DNA from 4 places in the Paenibacillus sp. FSL L8-0494 genome. Region 1 is predicted to be linked to each of the others. Evidence: riboswitches for the same ligand, from Rfam matches in the RefSeq annotation. Region 1 holds a riboswitch; each other region holds the start of a gene.
What was found. A riboswitch is a leader RNA that binds a small molecule or an ion and turns the genes downstream of it on or off. The one in region 1 is predicted to bind thiamine pyrophosphate.
Positions count from the first base shown of each region.

Region 2: another riboswitch for thiamine pyrophosphate. It lies ahead of thiC (phosphomethylpyrimidine synthase ThiC); the one in region 1 lies ahead of NYE35_RS02455 (ABC transporter substrate-binding protein).
Region 3: another riboswitch for thiamine pyrophosphate. It lies ahead of NYE35_RS13175 (ABC transporter ATP-binding protein); the one in region 1 lies ahead of NYE35_RS02455 (ABC transporter substrate-binding protein).
Region 4: another riboswitch for thiamine pyrophosphate. It lies ahead of NYE35_RS09850 (thiamine phosphate synthase); the one in region 1 lies ahead of NYE35_RS02455 (ABC transporter substrate-binding protein).

Region 1 covers NZ_JBBOPQ010000001.1:522,076-526,307, forward strand. Annotated here, with positions in the region: gene NYE35_RS02445 (ABC transporter permease) at 1-516, opposite strand, end outside; gene NYE35_RS02450 (thiamine-binding protein) at 513-806, opposite strand; gene NYE35_RS02455 (ABC transporter substrate-binding protein) at 1,552-2,601, opposite strand; TPP riboswitch at 2,763-2,873, opposite strand; gene NYE35_RS02460 (hypothetical protein) at 3,032-4,232, opposite strand, start outside.
Region 2 covers NZ_JBBOPQ010000001.1:6,150,021-6,154,252, forward strand. Annotated here, with positions in the region: gene NYE35_RS27700 (phosphotransferase) at 1-708, opposite strand, end outside; gene thiC (phosphomethylpyrimidine synthase ThiC) at 794-2,536, opposite strand; TPP riboswitch at 2,639-2,748, opposite strand; gene NYE35_RS27710 (beta-galactosidase) at 2,818-4,232, opposite strand, start outside.
Region 3 covers NZ_JBBOPQ010000001.1:2,939,783-2,944,014, forward strand. Annotated here, with positions in the region: gene NYE35_RS13165 (ABC transporter substrate-binding protein) at 1-524, opposite strand, end outside; gene NYE35_RS13170 (ABC transporter permease) at 521-1,297, opposite strand; gene NYE35_RS13175 (ABC transporter ATP-binding protein) at 1,278-1,973, opposite strand; TPP riboswitch at 2,172-2,275, opposite strand; gene NYE35_RS13180 (amino acid ABC transporter substrate-binding protein) at 2,498-3,334, shown strand; gene NYE35_RS13185 (amino acid ABC transporter permease) at 3,388-4,056, shown strand; gene NYE35_RS13190 (amino acid ABC transporter ATP-binding protein) at 4,070-4,232, shown strand, end outside.
Region 4 covers NZ_JBBOPQ010000001.1:2,213,224-2,217,455, forward strand. Annotated here, with positions in the region: gene NYE35_RS09840 (GDSL-type esterase/lipase family protein) at 1-1,205, shown strand, start outside; gene NYE35_RS09845 (SDR family oxidoreductase) at 1,442-2,314, shown strand; TPP riboswitch at 2,402-2,503, shown strand; gene NYE35_RS09850 (thiamine phosphate synthase) at 2,619-3,224, shown strand; gene thiS (sulfur carrier protein ThiS) at 3,263-3,466, shown strand; gene NYE35_RS09860 (thiazole synthase) at 3,522-4,232, shown strand, end outside.

The sequences.
Region 1 (4,232 bases):
AGAAGAGGGTAGCTCCAGCTTGGTGAAGATTTGCCACTTGCTTGCGCCAGCCATTTTCATATAATTCATCATGACCTGATCACTTTGGGCCAGGCCGCCCATCGCAGCGACAGCTACCGGGAAGAAACATACTAGTGTAATCAGCACGATTTTGGGCAAAAGACCAAAGCCGAACCAGATAATGAGTAGGGGGCCGAGCGCGATGGAGGGAACATTTTGACTCAGAATAATGAGTGGATAAAAAGCCCGTCTAGCCCAAGGCAAGAGATGCAAAAGCAAAGCGACGATCAGACCTACCCCCGTACCGATGGGAAAACCAATTAAAGTGAGCCGCAGCGTAGCCATCGTATGAGCCCAAAGACCAGAAGCGTTACTGGTGGATTCACGGGCAATATCAGCAGGACTCGGCAGAATCCAGGATTCAATATGAAATACAGATACAGATAGCTGCCATACGGTTAAAAAGAAGACGACCGCCACAAGGGGCGGCCATATTAGCTTCCAGGTCGATCTCACGGCCGATATTTCTCCGTCAATTTATCCATGCTGATTCCGTTAGGATTATGAGCGATTTTGATCTGCGAAATTACGCTTGGACTGCCTGCTTCGATCAACGCCTCTTGCATCTGACGCACAACCTCCAGCAGCTCGCTAAGCTCACCTTCCATTGTGGTTTCCAGCGGATTCACCTGATGTTTAACACCGGATTTTTGAATGACCTCAATCGCTTTATCTACGTATGGGATGGAATCCTCATTGTTCGGAGTTTTTGGAATTACTTGAATGCTTAGTAGGGTGTTAGCCACAATAATCAATCCTCTCATTTTATATGGTAAGTTCAAAAAGCCAACTTTGATAACGAAGTAATTCAGGAAGCAAACTCGACGTCGAATCTTGAACGAACTTGGGAAGTCCGGTACTCACGTAGCACATCACTACGCTCCGTTCCTCCTTCCTCAAGTAACGTCCAACCTTCTTGGTTCTGAAAGCCGTCTTTTTGAACTCTTAAATTATAAGTTAAGTTCAAAAAGCCAACTTTGATAACAAAGTAACTCAGGAAGCAAACTCGACGTCGAATCTTGAACGAACTTGGGAAGTCCGGTACTCACGTAGCACATCACTACGCTCCGTTCCTCCTTCCTCAAGTAACGTCCAACCTTCTTGGTTCTGAAAGCCGTCTTTTTGAACTCTTAAATTATAAGTTAAGTTCAAAAAGCCAACTTTGATAACGAAGTAACTCAGGAAGCAAACTCGACATCGAATCTTGAACGAACTTGGGAAGTCCGGTACTCACGTAGCACATCACTACGCTCCGTTCCTCCTTCCTCAAGTAACGTCCAACCTTCTTGGTTCTGAAAGCCGACTTTTTGAACTCTTAAATTATAAGGTAAGTTCAAAAAGCCAACTTTGATAACGAAGTAACTCAGGAAGCAAACTCGACATCGAATCTTGAACGAACTTGGGAAGTCCGGTACTCACGTAGCACATCACTACGCTCCGTTCCTCCTTCCTCAAGTGACGTCCAACCTTCTTGGTTCTGAAGTCCGCTCTCTATTCCGCCGGTAAAAAATCATTACTGAATGCACTAGCAGCATCCAGCGGTTTATCCAGCAACTTCAGATCATACATCCAGTCGCCGTAATTTTGCCAGACCTCGGTTTTTTGCTCGCCCCAGCGGGCAGCATCGTCCTTGTATTTTGGGCTAAGCCATTTTTGGCTAGCTAGGACAAGGTCGGCGTCCAGGTCAGGAACGGCCTTCGATAACATACCGGCAGCCTCTTCCGGATGATCAATGGCATATTGATAACCTTTTGATGTGGCTTTCATGAAGGCCTTCACCAGCTCAGGATGATCTGCAATTTGCTTCTCACTCGTCGTCAGCACAGGCGTGTAATAATCGAGCTGTGGCGCATAATCCTTTAAGTACAGCATATCCAATGGCTCGCCACGCAACTCAGCCTCAACGCCAGTCCAAGCGTAGAAAATCCAGGCGAAATCAATGTCACGTTTGACGGCGGTAAAATAATCAGCTTCACCGATACTGATCAACTTCACCTTTTTCACATCGCCACCTTCAGGATCCATGATAGCCTTCATGGCTGCTTCTTCGGCCGGTGAGCCCCAGCCTCCGTAGGTTTTACCTTCGAAATCCTTTGGTGATTTAATATTGCGATCTACTGGAGCGGCGAATCCCGATGTATTATGCTGAATAATAGCTGCTATCGAGACAAGGGGGACGCCTTGTAGACGGGCTAGAGTTAATCCTTCTTGCGCGCTGATGCCAAATGCGGCTTCGCCAGAAGTAACCATAGTATCAGAACCCGCTGCGCCTGGTTGAACGATTTCGACGTCCAGACCTTCTTCAGCGTAGTAACCAAGATCCTTAGCTACGTATAGACCGGTATGATTCGTGTTCGGTGTCCAGTCGAGTGCGACTTTAACTTTGGTGAGCTCTTTTGGAGCATCCGTCCCAGCCGCTGCAGTTGGATCAGTAGCATTTGCTTTGTTTCCGGCTGTATTCCCATTGTTGCTGCCGCATCCGGCAATGGCAAGAATGAGTACACAGGTGAGGCACAACGTAAGTGCTTTTTTGAGGTGCATGTCTTCTTCTCTCCTTTAAGGTTACAAGAATCCCGTCTTCACAACATGAACCGTAAAGTGTAGTATGTACGTTTTTCTACATCTTTTAGTGATCTTACAAAAAAAGCGCCCCGAGTGATCGGGACGCTGGCTTGGCGCAAGGTTAGTCAAGGTCACAGGGACCAGAACCAATTGGCGATTCCTACGCTGGCATTATCCAGATCAGGTATAAGGGTCAGTATCTTGTGGGATACAATCTCAGCCGGCCAATTCCAGCACCCCTGGTTCTATGAAGTTAACGGGTATTTCTATGTGCAATATAAGTAAGCATAAGTTTTGTACCTATACTTAATGTCTTATATTTCTCGCATACGGTGTATTATAGACGGCTGTACTCGGAATGTCTAGTAGTGCACTCCTGAATTTTTCCAATCCAGTAGTTTCTTTTTTGCTAGTCTAGATCTTTATATTTCTTGCGGTGACGCCGTTTAAGCTCACTAACCAGCGCCCCTAGCGTGAGGACAACGCTGATCAGAATCCCGCTCATGATCACGAAGAGGGCAAGAAATTCAAAGGGGGAATATCCAATCATTTTACTCCATTGAATCTTTCCATCCAGATCGTCAATGACCTGATTCATGCCGTAAATCCCGCTTACTACCGTAAATACAGTGAGAATCATCAGCAGATTATCCCGTCGCTTGGACTGAAACTTATCCTGATACTGAAACAGGTCATTTAAGGTTTCTTTCACTTCCTCGAATAAAGCGTCGTTTCCGTATACTTTACGCAGCTGAAGAAATATCTCCCGGCCCTGCGACTGGGAAATCAACTCCAAGAAGTAGAACTTTGCCGAGAACTTATTGATGGAATAGATTAGATTGTCTATTTCCTCATAATCATGATTAATCCGAAGTCGGGAGTGCATATTGGCGAGCTTCAGCAGAACGATTTTGTGGAAAATATTGAGTAAAAATCCGTAATAATATTGCCCATACATCTGGTTGGCTAGACTTACAGCAATCTCCTGTTCAGCCCGGGTCATGCAGCAAAAGGTCTGCTCATTCATCATATAATACGTGTCTGGGCCCCAGCGATTATAGGAATGCTCATGACAATAGTTTGCAATATACGCTGGATCGCTTGCACTGGCATAGGGCTTTCCGTTCAGATCAATTCCATCAAGCTGTGAGGCGCGATAGCGTAGATTTACACTAATCTCATCAGAACCTTCTTCATTCTGAAAGCCGTAAAAAGCTTGCACCTGCATTCTTTCATCTACGAAAAAAGGAAGGGTCTCAAAATAAGCCCCATTGATATCCGATTGATCCAGATATGGCTCCAGTCCATCCACCAAATTTCGGAAGACAAAATCCTCTACCATCTCATAGGTCTGTTCCCCGCAATGAATATAAGTGTAGTCATCCTGTATGAAGGTTTTCTCTAGCGCACGGAAACGATCCGCGAATTCTAGGGCAATACTAAAGGGAATCGAATCCCCCTCCAGCTGGACACGTATCGTCACGAATCCAAGCTGAAAGGGACATATGAATATATCCGTCGAGAGAATTTTGAAAAATATAGATTGCTGCGGAATCTCCAGAATGCAGTCGAGATTATTTACTCTGGAAAAACGGCGAAACGAGTCGGCA
Region 2 (4,232 bases), 5.6 Mb from region 1:
ATAATCATATTTGAACCGATCAAAATCTAGAATTGCAGACAATTGGCTATCTTGAAATAAAAGATTATCAACCCATAAATCACGATGTGCCCATCCAGCTTCAAGTCCTTCGAATATTTCCGGATCTATTTCTTCAGTCGCTCTTAGTTGTATCTCTAGGTCAGTGATAAGTGAGGTTTTACCCATTTCCTTTGATTGTTGTAGGAGTACATTCCAATGTTCTAAACGTTCCTCAGGGCTTTGTGGAATAAATTGTGGGGTTCTTTTCAAACTAATGGTCCCATCATTTAATAAACGATGCATTTTACCTGTGGCACGACCCAAATCAAACATTTGATGGATATTAATCTTACCCGGCTCTATGACACGGCCTTCACAATATTCCATTGCCATAAACGTTTCTCCCTGATCTGATTCCAGTAAAACATTATTGTTATAAGCCAACAATCCGGGACATGGGAGCCCCTGTAGATACAATCTTTTCTGTTGAGAAAAGGCAAAGTTCAGCTCTTCTGGGTTATACAATTTATATCTTTTTTTGTTGTATTGTTTAAGTAGAAATTGCCCTGAATCCGTTGTGATTTTCCATTTAAGATTTAACCAGCCACGTTTTATTGGGGTAGCATGAAGGACTTTCAATCCAAAAAAATGATAGAAACTATTACTTAAATCCTCTAAAATGGCTTCCTCTGAACGAATCGCTTCCATTTCATCAACTCCTATCTATTCAAAGTATAAAAGAAGAAGCCGCCAATGACGACTTCTTTTAGATATTTCTTTTTAGCAGAAAAAGTTATCTATAAATGAGGCTCCCGCCTTGGAGAAACTCTTCTGCCTTCTCTTGCATTCCTGATTCAATTCTCGTCGAATTACGGATATTATGAGAGATCTTCATACTGCAAAATTTCGGCCCGCACATGGAACAGAAATGAGCTGTTTTAGCGCCTTCCGCAGGCAATGTCTCATCATGATATTCGAGCGCTCGCTCAGGATCTAACGATAAATGAAATTGATCACGCCAACGAAATTCAAAACGGGCTTTCGAAAGAGCGTTATCCCGGTCTTGTGCTCCTTTATGCCCTTTCGCCAAATCTGCGGCATGTGCCGCTATTTTATAAGTAATGACCCCTACACGTACATCTTCCTTATTAGGCAGGCCAAGATGCTCCTTCGGAGTTACGTAACATAACATTGCTGTACCGAACCAACCAATCATCGCTGCACCTATAGCAGAGGTAATATGATCATACCCCGGCGCAATATCTGTAGTCAGTGGACCTAACGTATAAAAAGGGGCTTCGTTGCAAGTTTCAAGTTGCTTATCCATATTCTCTTTAATCAAGTGCATCGGCACATGTCCTGGACCCTCTACCATCACCTGTACATCATGACTCCAAGCCATAGCTGTTAATTCACCTAACGTCTCTAACTCGGCAAATTGTGCTTCATCATTCGCATCAGCAATCGAACCCGGACGTAATCCATCGCCTAGGGAAAAAGAAACATCGTACAGCTTCATGATTTCACATATCTCTTCAAAATGTGTATATAAAAAGTTCTCTTGATGATGCGCAAGACACCATGCCGCCATAATGGAGCCACCTCTTGAAACAATACCTGTCATACGTTGTGCCGTCAACGGGATATAACGAAGCAGAACTCCCGCATGAATGGTAAAATAGTCCACCCCTTGCTCCGCTTGCTCAATGAGCGTATCACGGTATACTTCCCACGTTAAATCTTCCGCTTTCCCATTCACTTTTTCCAAAGCTTGATAAATAGGCACCGTTCCAATAGGAACAGGAGAATTACGGATGATCCACTCGCGTGTCGTATGGATGTTTTTACCTGTGGAGAGATCCATTATATTGTCTGCACCCCAGCGGGTAGCCCATCTCATTTTCTCCACCTCTTCCTCTATGGATGAGGATACTGCGGAGTTTCCAATATTGGCATTGATCTTTACCAAAAAATTACGCCCAATAATCATTGGTTCACTCTCTGGATGATTGATATTCGCTGGAATGATGGCGCGGCCGCGGGCTACTTCATCTCTTACAAATTCCGGTGTCACATTCTCACGAATCGCAACGTATTCCATTTCCGAAGTAATAATCCCTTTGCGTGCATAATGCATTTGAGAGACATTACGCCCCTTTTTCGCTCGCAAAGGTTTTCTATGGAGCGCTGGAAACACTTCCGCCACAGCTTTTCCCGTTGCATTCCCGTTATCTTCAGGCTTCACGGTTCTTCCTTCGTACGCTTCCACATCCCCTCGTTCCTCAATCCAGCTTAGACGATTGGGCTCTAACCCCTGACGAATATCAGTATGAATATTAGCATCCGTGTAAGCCCCACTTGTGTCATAGACATGAATTGGGGCATTCTCCTCTTCGCCGTCTATGCCCGCAGTTGGACTAAGTGAGATCTCCCGCATAGGGACCTGAATATCAGACCGTGAACCCTTTACATAGACTTTTTGACTTGCTGGAAAAGCTGATAGATTGATTGGATCGTTGTTCAATTCGCTTGTCATCTCAATTCCTCCTATAAGGTGATTTGATCAAGCGGAGACGGTCTACTCCCCACACATAGAAAAGGCCACATCTGTATAAGATGCGGCCTTAGAGTAGACAAATAGAAATAGAGCTCCATTTCCTCCGCTGGCATTATCCAGATCAGGTTTGACGGTCGATAGTTATAACTATCCTCTCAGCCTGGTCCCACCAAGCTCCCGTGACTATAATTGCTACTTCAAAGTATAACCGAAAAGAGAGAATTATCCAAATCTACTCAAATGTGAGATCAATGTGTACGTTAGTATAACACCAATACCCCAAATCCTTCCAGAAGCACCTCGCCCGACAATGTTGTGCCGCTCAGTAAATCTGTTTTGGTCTCATGAAGATGGATCGTGACAGGAGTCTCACTATAATTAAGCAAAAAAGCATAACTGGAAGAAGCTCCGGTACGGACTTGCAGCTCTACCTCTTCTGGGAGCTCCAGCCAATTTGCTGGCGATTGTAGATCAATTAATTTTATGATCTCAGCCGCTGCCTGTTCGTTAAATACGGCTCCGTAATACCAAACCTCACCCTTGCCGCGACGATTTCTAGTTACCGCCGGTTTTCCCGCATAATAATCAGAGGCGTAAACCGCCATCACTTCAACCGAAGCTTCCTCTATTTTGAGAATATCATTAAAGTCATCTGCTCCTGTAACGACTTCGGTCGCGCCCGACCAGCTAATTGTTGTTGGCTGACGACTGCCCTTAACCATTGTGAATTCTTCAACTGTGATCCCGCATAGATCCTTAGCAGTACCTGGGAAAGGACGCATATAACATTGACCGCGCTCATCCTTATAGCCAGTTCTACAGCCGAAGATCAGTTTGCCGCCTTGTTGAACATATTCATCCAGCAGAGACGCTGTCTCATCTGTCATAATCGCTGGGTGAGGATAGATAAGCACGTCGTACCTTGCAAGCTCCTCCAGCGTTGTTTTTTTGCGCAGATAGAGCACGTCATTCGGGATATGCTTCCGCTGAAGAGCCTTGTACCACTCCTTATTGCTCTTCCACATAAACGGGCCATGCCAAACATCGTATTCTCCATCCCACTCATTGTCATAATCACGAACAATAGCAACGTTAGCCTGATTATGAGTACCGATAAACGCTTGACCTGCTGCTGCCAGCTCCTGACCGATCTGCCCCGCTTCCCGCACTCTCCGGTTAGGCTGATTATGATAGTCATTGATTCCATGCCAATAAATTTCATTGCCCATCGTAGCTGTCCGCCAGCGGAAATATAACACCATATCTGCCCCATGAGCGATCGACTGATAAGTCCATAACCGCATCTGCCCGGGCTTTGGAGAAGGCATATCCATCCGGTTCACCCAGCCACCCGGGCCTGACTGCTGCTCCATAATGCAGAAATTCGGGGATATCGAACGAACAACAGATAATGACAGTCCCCAGCCTCTATCATTCAGCGGATTCCGCTCATTCGGGTCATAAAAAATAGTAGAGAACTGAGGATAGGAATCATAGCTGAAGAAATCCAGCAGTTCATCCGTCATTTCATGGCTATCGAGATGACCGAACAGACCGTTCGTGGTTACCCATTGCTTAGGGGCAAGTTTACGAATGATATCCGCTTGGTTTTTGGCAAAAGAAATTGTATTGTCCGAAATAAACCGTTTTTCATCCAATGCCTGATGAGGATTGG
Region 3 (4,232 bases), 2.4 Mb from region 1:
CCATCACTCTGGATCATTGTCCGAATCATCGCTTCATAGAGCGGAATGGAGGAATAGCCGATTTGTTTTCCCGCGAGCTCTTTTGGACTATGAATACTGCCAGCCTGAGGAACCATCAGATGATTCAGTGGATGCCGCACGATTGCTGCAATCGAACGTACAGGGATTTTCTCGCCGCGTGCCATAAGTACCTGAGGCTGATAACTGAGCGCTAGATCAATTTGATTCGCTGCAACAAGCTTTAGGGAATCATTGCTGTCCGCAGGCATTTTGATCTCGACATCCAAACCTTCCTCTTGGAAAAAACCTTGTTGTTGCGCAGCGTATAGAAAGGAATGAACGGCATTGGGATACCAATCAAGCATAATCGTCAGCTTGTGTGACTGCTTATTTTCGGTATTGGAGGGATCGGTTTGGGAGTTGTTATTTATCTTGTCTGCCTTCCCGCAGCTGCTTAAGAGCAAAAGTGTGCATACTAGAAATACAGAAATAAGTCCTCGTTGTGGGGATTTTAAATGATTCATTGGTTTGATCCTCTTTTCTTTAAAAATAATTGTTCGAGTAAAGCTATCGCCAGAAAAAGCACCACACCAAGCGCGGACAGCAGAAATACAGCCGCGAACATTTCATCGCTCTGCATATTTCCGGCCATTCTGCGGCTGAAGTAACCGAGTCCTTTACTGCCGCCGAGCCATTCCCCGATAGTAGCTCCGATGACGCAGTATACAATGGACAGCTTTAAGCCAGAGAAAAAAGCAGGCAACGCCAGTGGAATTTGGGTTTTGACAAGCAGCTGCCAGCGGTTTGCACCAAATGTTAATAATAAGTCCTTGTAAGTCTGGCCACTTGTACGAAGTCCATCATATGTACTCACTACGACTGGAAAAAAAGCCGTCAAAAACACCACAGCCACTTTGCTCCACAGCGAATATCCGAACCACATAATAAAAATGGGGGATAGCGCAATTAATGGGATCGTCTGGCTAATGATAAGAAAGGGATAGATGGCCTTTTCTATGGGGCGATACAGGAACATTCCAGTGCCCAGCAATACACCACAAATAACAGAAAGGACAAAACCCACCAGTATCTCCTGTAACGTTGCCAATAAATGCTGTCCGAATAATAATTGCCTGTGCTCGATCAATGCGAAGCCAATAGATGAAGGTGCAGGGAGAATAAAGGCTGGAATCATGTGAAGGCGAACAGCTGACTCCCAGATTACAAGAATGAGCAGTACCAGAAGAACGAAGGGACCATAATTGTCTAGATGTTTTTTAAAAGGTATAGGTCGCATGTAATCTCCGCTCCAGCTCTGCCCGCAGTGCTATAAACCGGGGTTCATAGTTCATCTTATAATGTCTTGGCCTTGGTAGATCCACAACGATCTCCTGTAATTCGCTGTGCGCACCGCCAGATAATAAATAAATCCGGTCACTGAGCAATAGTGCTTCTTCCAGATCATGAGTGATGAGCATAATCGTCTGATTCAATTCACCCCATAACTCCAACAGCCAACGGTGTATCTCGCGTTTGGTCATGGCATCGAGAGCGCCAAAGGGCTCATCCAGCAGCATCAGACCAGTTCCGCCTCCAGCCACTAAGGTGCGCAGAAATGCGACTCGCTGTTTCATTCCACCCGAAAGTTCATGGGGATAAGCCTTCTCTACATCTGCTAAGCCGAAGCGGGTCAACATTTCCCGAATCTGAGTGATCGTTTCTTGTTTATTGAATCTGGGCTTGATCTCCCAAGGCAAAAGGCAGTTGTCGAGCACTGTCCTCCAAGGCAGCAATAAATCCTGCTGAGGCATATAAGCGATCTGACCTAAACGACTAGCGGTTGACGGGTGCGTAGAGAGTTTTATTTTTCCGTGAGTAGGTTCGAGTAAACCGGCAATCGTTTTGAAAAATGTACTTTTCCCGCATCCGCTAGCACCTACTACGGAGACGAATTCCCCTTGCCTGATATCCATAGATAGATCTGCGAATACAGGGGGGTGCTCAGATTCCGGAAAAGAGTAGGTTAGGCCTTGAATAGATAAAATGGTCGTGATGATCTAACCTCCTAAAATTTTTGTGGAGCGCCTAAACAAATAAAGACCCATCCATTTCCAGAGGAAATGAATGGGTCAAAAAGTTCATTCTGCATAATAACACTTAACATGCTTGATGAAAATTCTGCTCCACTTCCCTCCGCTGGTATGATCCAGATCAGGTTCCAAGGGTCCGGAGCTTGAAGCTCCGTCTCAGTCGGCCGACTCCCCTAGTGAAATAACAGGTCCATATTAATTTGTTTATAAATATACCATATCTTTCTGAGAAGTAAAGAGAGAAAGAAGTGAAGGATTAATCCAAGATTGGGTAAGATATAGGTAGGAATCTAGTTAATATTATAATTCCGATGTATATAATCGGAAAAAAGTATTGACGATCATGTGATGGCAGTGTACTATTCAATTTACCGGAAAAAAACCGGATAGAGAGAGGGGATTTAATAATGAAAAAATGGAGTTTAACTATTATATTGGCGTTAACCGTGGTCCTTGTAGCGGCTTGCGGCAATAATTCGAATACCAATACGGCTGCTGAACCTACAGCTGGAACGAATGGTGGAGCAGCATCTTCAGCGCAAAACAGTTTGGAGGCTGTGAAAGCCAGCGGCAAATTGCGGATAGGTACAGAAGGGACTTATGCGCCTTTTACTTATCATGACACTGCGGGGAAATTGACTGGTTTTGACGTGGAAATTGCTGAAGAAGTAGCAAAGCGTTTAGGTGTTAAAGCTGAATTTTTTGAAACTCAGTGGGATGGTATTTTCGCTGGAATGGATGCGAAACGGTTTGATGTAATCTTTAATGAAGTTTCCATTAACGAAGATCGCAAAGTGAAATATGATTTCTCTGAACCCTATATCGTATCCAAAGCAGTATTGATTGTGAGCGAAGACAATGAGGATATTAAGACCTTTGCCGATCTTAAGGGTAAAAAAGCCGGACAATCCCTGACAAGTAACTTATCCGACATCGCTCGTGAGAACGGTGCTGAAATCGTAGCTACGGACGGTTTCAATCAAGCGATGGACCTGCTGACTTCGGGACGTATTGATGCAACTGTGAATGATGGCTTGTCTTATCTGGATCTGAAAAAACAAAAACCAGATGCAAAAATTAAAGTGGTTGATGAGATTCCTGAAGGATCACAAAGTGCCGCGGTATTCCTGAAAGGTAATGATGAGCTGGTGAAAGCGGTCAGTGATGCGATTACAGAGATGAAGAGTGATGGAACGTACTTGAAAATTTCCGAGAAATACTTTGGAGCTGACGTTTCAAAATAATACAAGGCTAGCAAGGCTAATTAAGCCTGGAAGCTAAAAAGGATGTCTGAATAATGGATGACCGCAAAATACAAATTTTCTTAGACACACTGCTACCCCTGCTAAAAGCCGGGGTGGCTTTTACCATTCCGTTGGCGCTACTTTCCTTTGTGCTTGGATTGATTTTGGCGATCCTAACCGCGCTGGCACGTCTTTCACCGTGGGTAATTCCGAAGCTAATCGCCCGTTTTTATGTGTGGGTTATTCGAGGAACCCCATTGTTAGTGCAGCTATTTATTATATTTTATGGTTTGCCGGCTGTTGGTATTGTACTCGACCCCTTCATTGCCGCCACCATTGGATTTACCCTTAGCGTAGGGGCTTATTCATCGGAAATCGTACGCGCTGCTATCCTGTCGATACATAAAGGCCAATGGGAAGCTGCCTTCTCAGTCGGGATGACTCGTGGGCAGGCTCTGCGCCGCGTAATTCTGCCACAAGCTGCGCGCGTTTCTGTACCGCCGTTGTCCAATTCCTTTATTAGCTTGGTTAAAGATACTTCGCTTGCAGCGATCATCACCTATACGGAGATGTTTAGAACCGCACAGCAGGTAGCCTCTACCACTTATGAGCCTCTGCTGGTATACTCCGAAGCAGGATTGTTTTATTTAGTGTTCTGTTCTGTGCTGTCGGCGCTGCAAAATTACTTGGAGAAACGACTCGATCGTTACTCTGCGACCTAAAGGAGAGATACTTGTGATTGAAATCATTAATTTGCATAAATCCTTCGGCGCACTCCAAGTGTTAAAGGGTATTGATCTGAAAATGGAGCATGGAAAGGTACTTGTCATTATTGGGCCATCTGGCTCCGGGAAGACTACACTGCTGCGCTGTTTTAATCTGTTGGAAATCCCGGATC
Region 4 (4,232 bases), 1.7 Mb from region 1:
ATGTGTTTATTCAATTCGGACACAATGATGAGAGTGCAGATGAGTTCAGACGTTACGGCAGAGGTTCGACTGAGGCAATGTATGAAAACTACCTTAAAGAAGTTTATCTCCCTGCGATCCAAGCCCGGGGCATGATACCAGTACTGGTAACGCCAATGTCCAGAATTAAAGGGAATGCAAGTCCGGGATATATCTATGAGAATTCTTTTAAATCAAGAAAGTTTGTAGATATTCTTAAACGGGTTGCAGATGAATCTGGAGTTACACTTATTGACCTTAACTCGGAAAGTCTGAAATATTATAACGAGATCGGAGTAGAAGCGATAACAGCCCTCTTCATGTCAATTGAAGCCGGAGAAACTCCAGGCAAAACAAATGACGGAAGTTACGCTAACGGGCATCCTTCAAAGAAAATCGATGGGACTCATTTTAAAGAAGCGCTCGCCAAACAATTTTCGCGGATGATTGTTACGGAGCTTGTAGAGAAAGGTGCTACTGGCGATTCTACTGCTGCCTCCATTACTGCTTATCTTAAAGGGAACGTTAAGCATGCGGCACTAACAGGCAACTGGGATAAGGTTTTTCCGGAAATAACTAATGATACGACGACCGGGGAAGCTGCTTATTACCGCAATCAAATTGAAAAATTAATCCAGCTGGGAGTAATGGGCAAAGACCGTCAAGGGAATTTTAAGCCAGATACGGAGATGACAGTTGCTGAATTCACACGCAGTATTTCTAAGTTAATGAAAGTGGAAAGATCAGATCTTGCCTATTATCCGAAAGGTAAGCTGTCACGTGAAACGATGGGTGCTATTCTCTATGATGTTTACCAAGTAAAGTTTGCTAATAAACCTAAGTACATGACTGATTATAACGGCACAGCAGTAGTGCTAGGAGATCCTGGTTATGATTTCAATCTGGATCCAGGAGCTAGAGGAGCGATGTACTATCCACTTGTATCCTGGCAGCAGCTGGTTGATACGGCGGACATTTCTCCTTTTTTAATTTCAAAAGTGAAAAGTGCTTATGAATTAGGGCTTATTAGATCTGAAGTGGGGATTGCTAGAGGCCAAATGGTCAATGGGACAGAACTAGAACCTAAAGCCATAGTGACCCGGGAGAAAGCAGCTAAAGCTCTTTATTTTATGTGGGTACTGGAACATGAAGTGAATGCAGAAAATCATGTTTCTTCTTTGAAATAGTTAGGGTGAACAATTCAAGGCACAGCAGCGGTGCTGTGCCTTTTTGTATGCAGTGAAGTCCTCTCCACTTACAGCAGTTTACATCCACGGTTGTTTATTTCTACTTGCATTGTGGTAAGTAAGATTCGTAAAGCGATTTAAGAAAATGACAAACCCAGCGTATAAACATGCATTGTTGTGCCATCCTAAGATGATCAGTTAACTATCAATTTGCTTAACGAGAGGAGATAGGGAAGATGTCAGGCAATAATAAACAAGCTACAAAAACCTTACCCCCACAGGAGCAGCATCATCAGCCAGGGATTGAGAGTGAAATGACGCCGCTGCCCAAATACGAGCCGGCAAATTATAAAGCAGCAGGTAAACTGCAAGACAAGGCGGCGTTGATTACCGGTGGAGACAGCGGAATTGGGCGTGCAGTTGCTGTGCTTTTTGCTAAAGAAGGTGCTGATGTGGTCATTTCATATCTTAATGAACACTCAGATGCAGAGGAAACTAAACGTCAGGTCGAGCAGGAAGGCCGCAAATGTATCCTAATTCCAGGTGATATCGGTGACGAGAAATTCTGTAAGGATCTTATTAAACAGACGGTAGAGGGCTTAGGAAAGCTTGATATTCTCATCAATAACGCGGCGGAGCAACATCCGCAAGCTAAGATCGAGGATATTACTTCCGAGCAGCTAGAGCGTACTTTCCGTACGAATATATTTGCGATGTTCTATTTAACAAAAGCAGCTATGCCTCATTTAAAAGCAGGATCTACAATTATAAATACAACTTCAATTACCGCTTATCGCGGAAGCCCGCAGCTGCTGGACTATTCATCAACTAAAGGAGCTATCCTGAGTTTCACACGATCTTTGTCCACGAATCTGGCGGAGAAGGGCATACGGGTAAACGGTGTAGCACCAGGTCCAATCTGGACACCGCTAATTCCCTCTACCTTTGATGCGAAGCAGGTTAGCGAGTTTGGAGGCACGCAGCCTATGAAACGGCCTGGACAACCAGAGGAGCTGGCGCCAGCCTATGTATATCTAGCCTCTGACGATTCCAGTTATGTGACTGGACAGGTTATTCATGTAAATGGTGGCGAGATAGTAAACGGTTAGATTAGTACAGCTAATGTGAATAAATGGGTGTATTTCAATAAAAAAATATGTTACTATAAACCACGTTAGTATTTCAAAATTGTATATTTATGTCACTAGGGGTGCCGATTGGCTGAGACGGAATGGATTTCCGGACCCTTTGAACCTGATCTGGTTAAGACCAGCGTAGGGAAGTGGAGAACGAATTTCTGTTGTCGGGCTATTTGTAGTACCGTCTATATACAGATTCTGACTGCCTTCCTTACGGGGGCAGTTTTTTTGTTTTTTACTGGCCTACAGGGAAGTGAGAGAGAGGAGATCGCGAGTGGTACAAGCTGAGATCCATCTAATATCAGACGGCAAGCAGCTGTTGAGACAATTTGTTGAACTGGCTGTCACGGTGCAGACATGGGTCGATTATATTCACTTAAGAGAGAAGCAATGTCCAGCACGCGAACTGCTCTCTGCGGCACAGGAGCTGTTGGCTGCCGGTATACCCGCTACCAAACTGATAATCAATGACCGGATCGATGTAGCATTGGCAGCTGGTGCCGCGGGTGTTCAGTTGGCTGGGCACAGTCTGAGCCCGCTTACAGCCCGGCGAATTGCACCTCAGCTTTGGCTGGGGAGATCGGTTCATTCTCCGGAAGAAGCGGCGAATGCTTCAGAGCAGGGAGCTGATTATTGCTTGTTTGGCCATGTATTTCCCTCGGCGAGCAAGCTAGGGCTGCCCGCACGTGGGTTAGAGCTGCTTGCAGAAACGGTGAAGACTAGCTCTATTCCTGTAATTGCGATTGGCGGAATTGGTCCCGCTAATGCGGCGCAGATCATTAGGCAAGGCGCGGCAGGAATTGCTGTGATGTCCGGAATTTGCGGAGCGGATGATCCTTATGAGGCCGCCAAAGCTATTCATAAGGCGGTTCATTCATAGCCGGGAGGTAAAAGCATAGGCGAAGGGGGTGATTCAGAATGAGACTGTTGATTAACGGGAAATCCGCAGAGTGTTCTGGTGGTATTCAAACTATAGCTGATTTGATCAGTCTTCCTGAGTGGTCGGGTCGTCTGATGATCATTGAGCTGAATGGAGAAATTGTCAGTAAGGAGAATTATGAAAGTACTGCTCTGAGCGAGGATGATCGTTTGGAACTGGTGCACTTTGTTGGTGGGGGTTGAGATGGAGCGGTATAGAATTTTGAGAAATTTATAAGAACCAAAGGGAGGTAATTTCATGCATGACCCGTTACATATTGGAGGCATCGAATTAACTAGTAGATTATTTATCGGAACCGGAAAATATAGCCGGAATGCTCTGATCCCCGAAGTGATCGCAAGCTCTGGTTCTCAGGTGATTACTGTAGCGCTTCGCCGAGTGGACCCGGAAGGTGGAGCAGAAAATATCATGAACCACATTCCCGGCCACATGACTCTTCTGCCTAATACCTCAGGAGCGCGTACAGCGGAAGAGGCAGTCCGTATTGCGAGATTAGCAAGAGCTGCGGGACTGGGGAACTGGGTGAAGATCGAAGTGATCAATGATCAGAAATACCTGCTTCCAGATAATCTGGAGACCATACGAGCTACAGAGATTCTAGCGGCGGAGGGTTTTGTAGTACTGCCATATATGAGTCCGGACCTTTCGGCTGCTTTACGTCTGAGAGATGCCGGTGCTGCTGCTGTGATGCCGCTTGGTGCGCCGATCGGGACGAATCGCGGCCTGCGCACCAAGGAGCTTGTGCGTATTCTTATTGAAGAAGTGAATTTGCCGATTATTGTAGATGCCGGAATTGGCAAGCCCTCGGAAGCGGCGGAAGCAATGGAGATGGGGGCCGCTGCTGTTCTGCTTAATACGGCTATCGCAACGGCACGTAATCCGCTCGTCATGGCGGAAGCGTTCCGCGAGGCGATATCCGCTGGCCGCAAAGCTTATTTGGCAGGACTC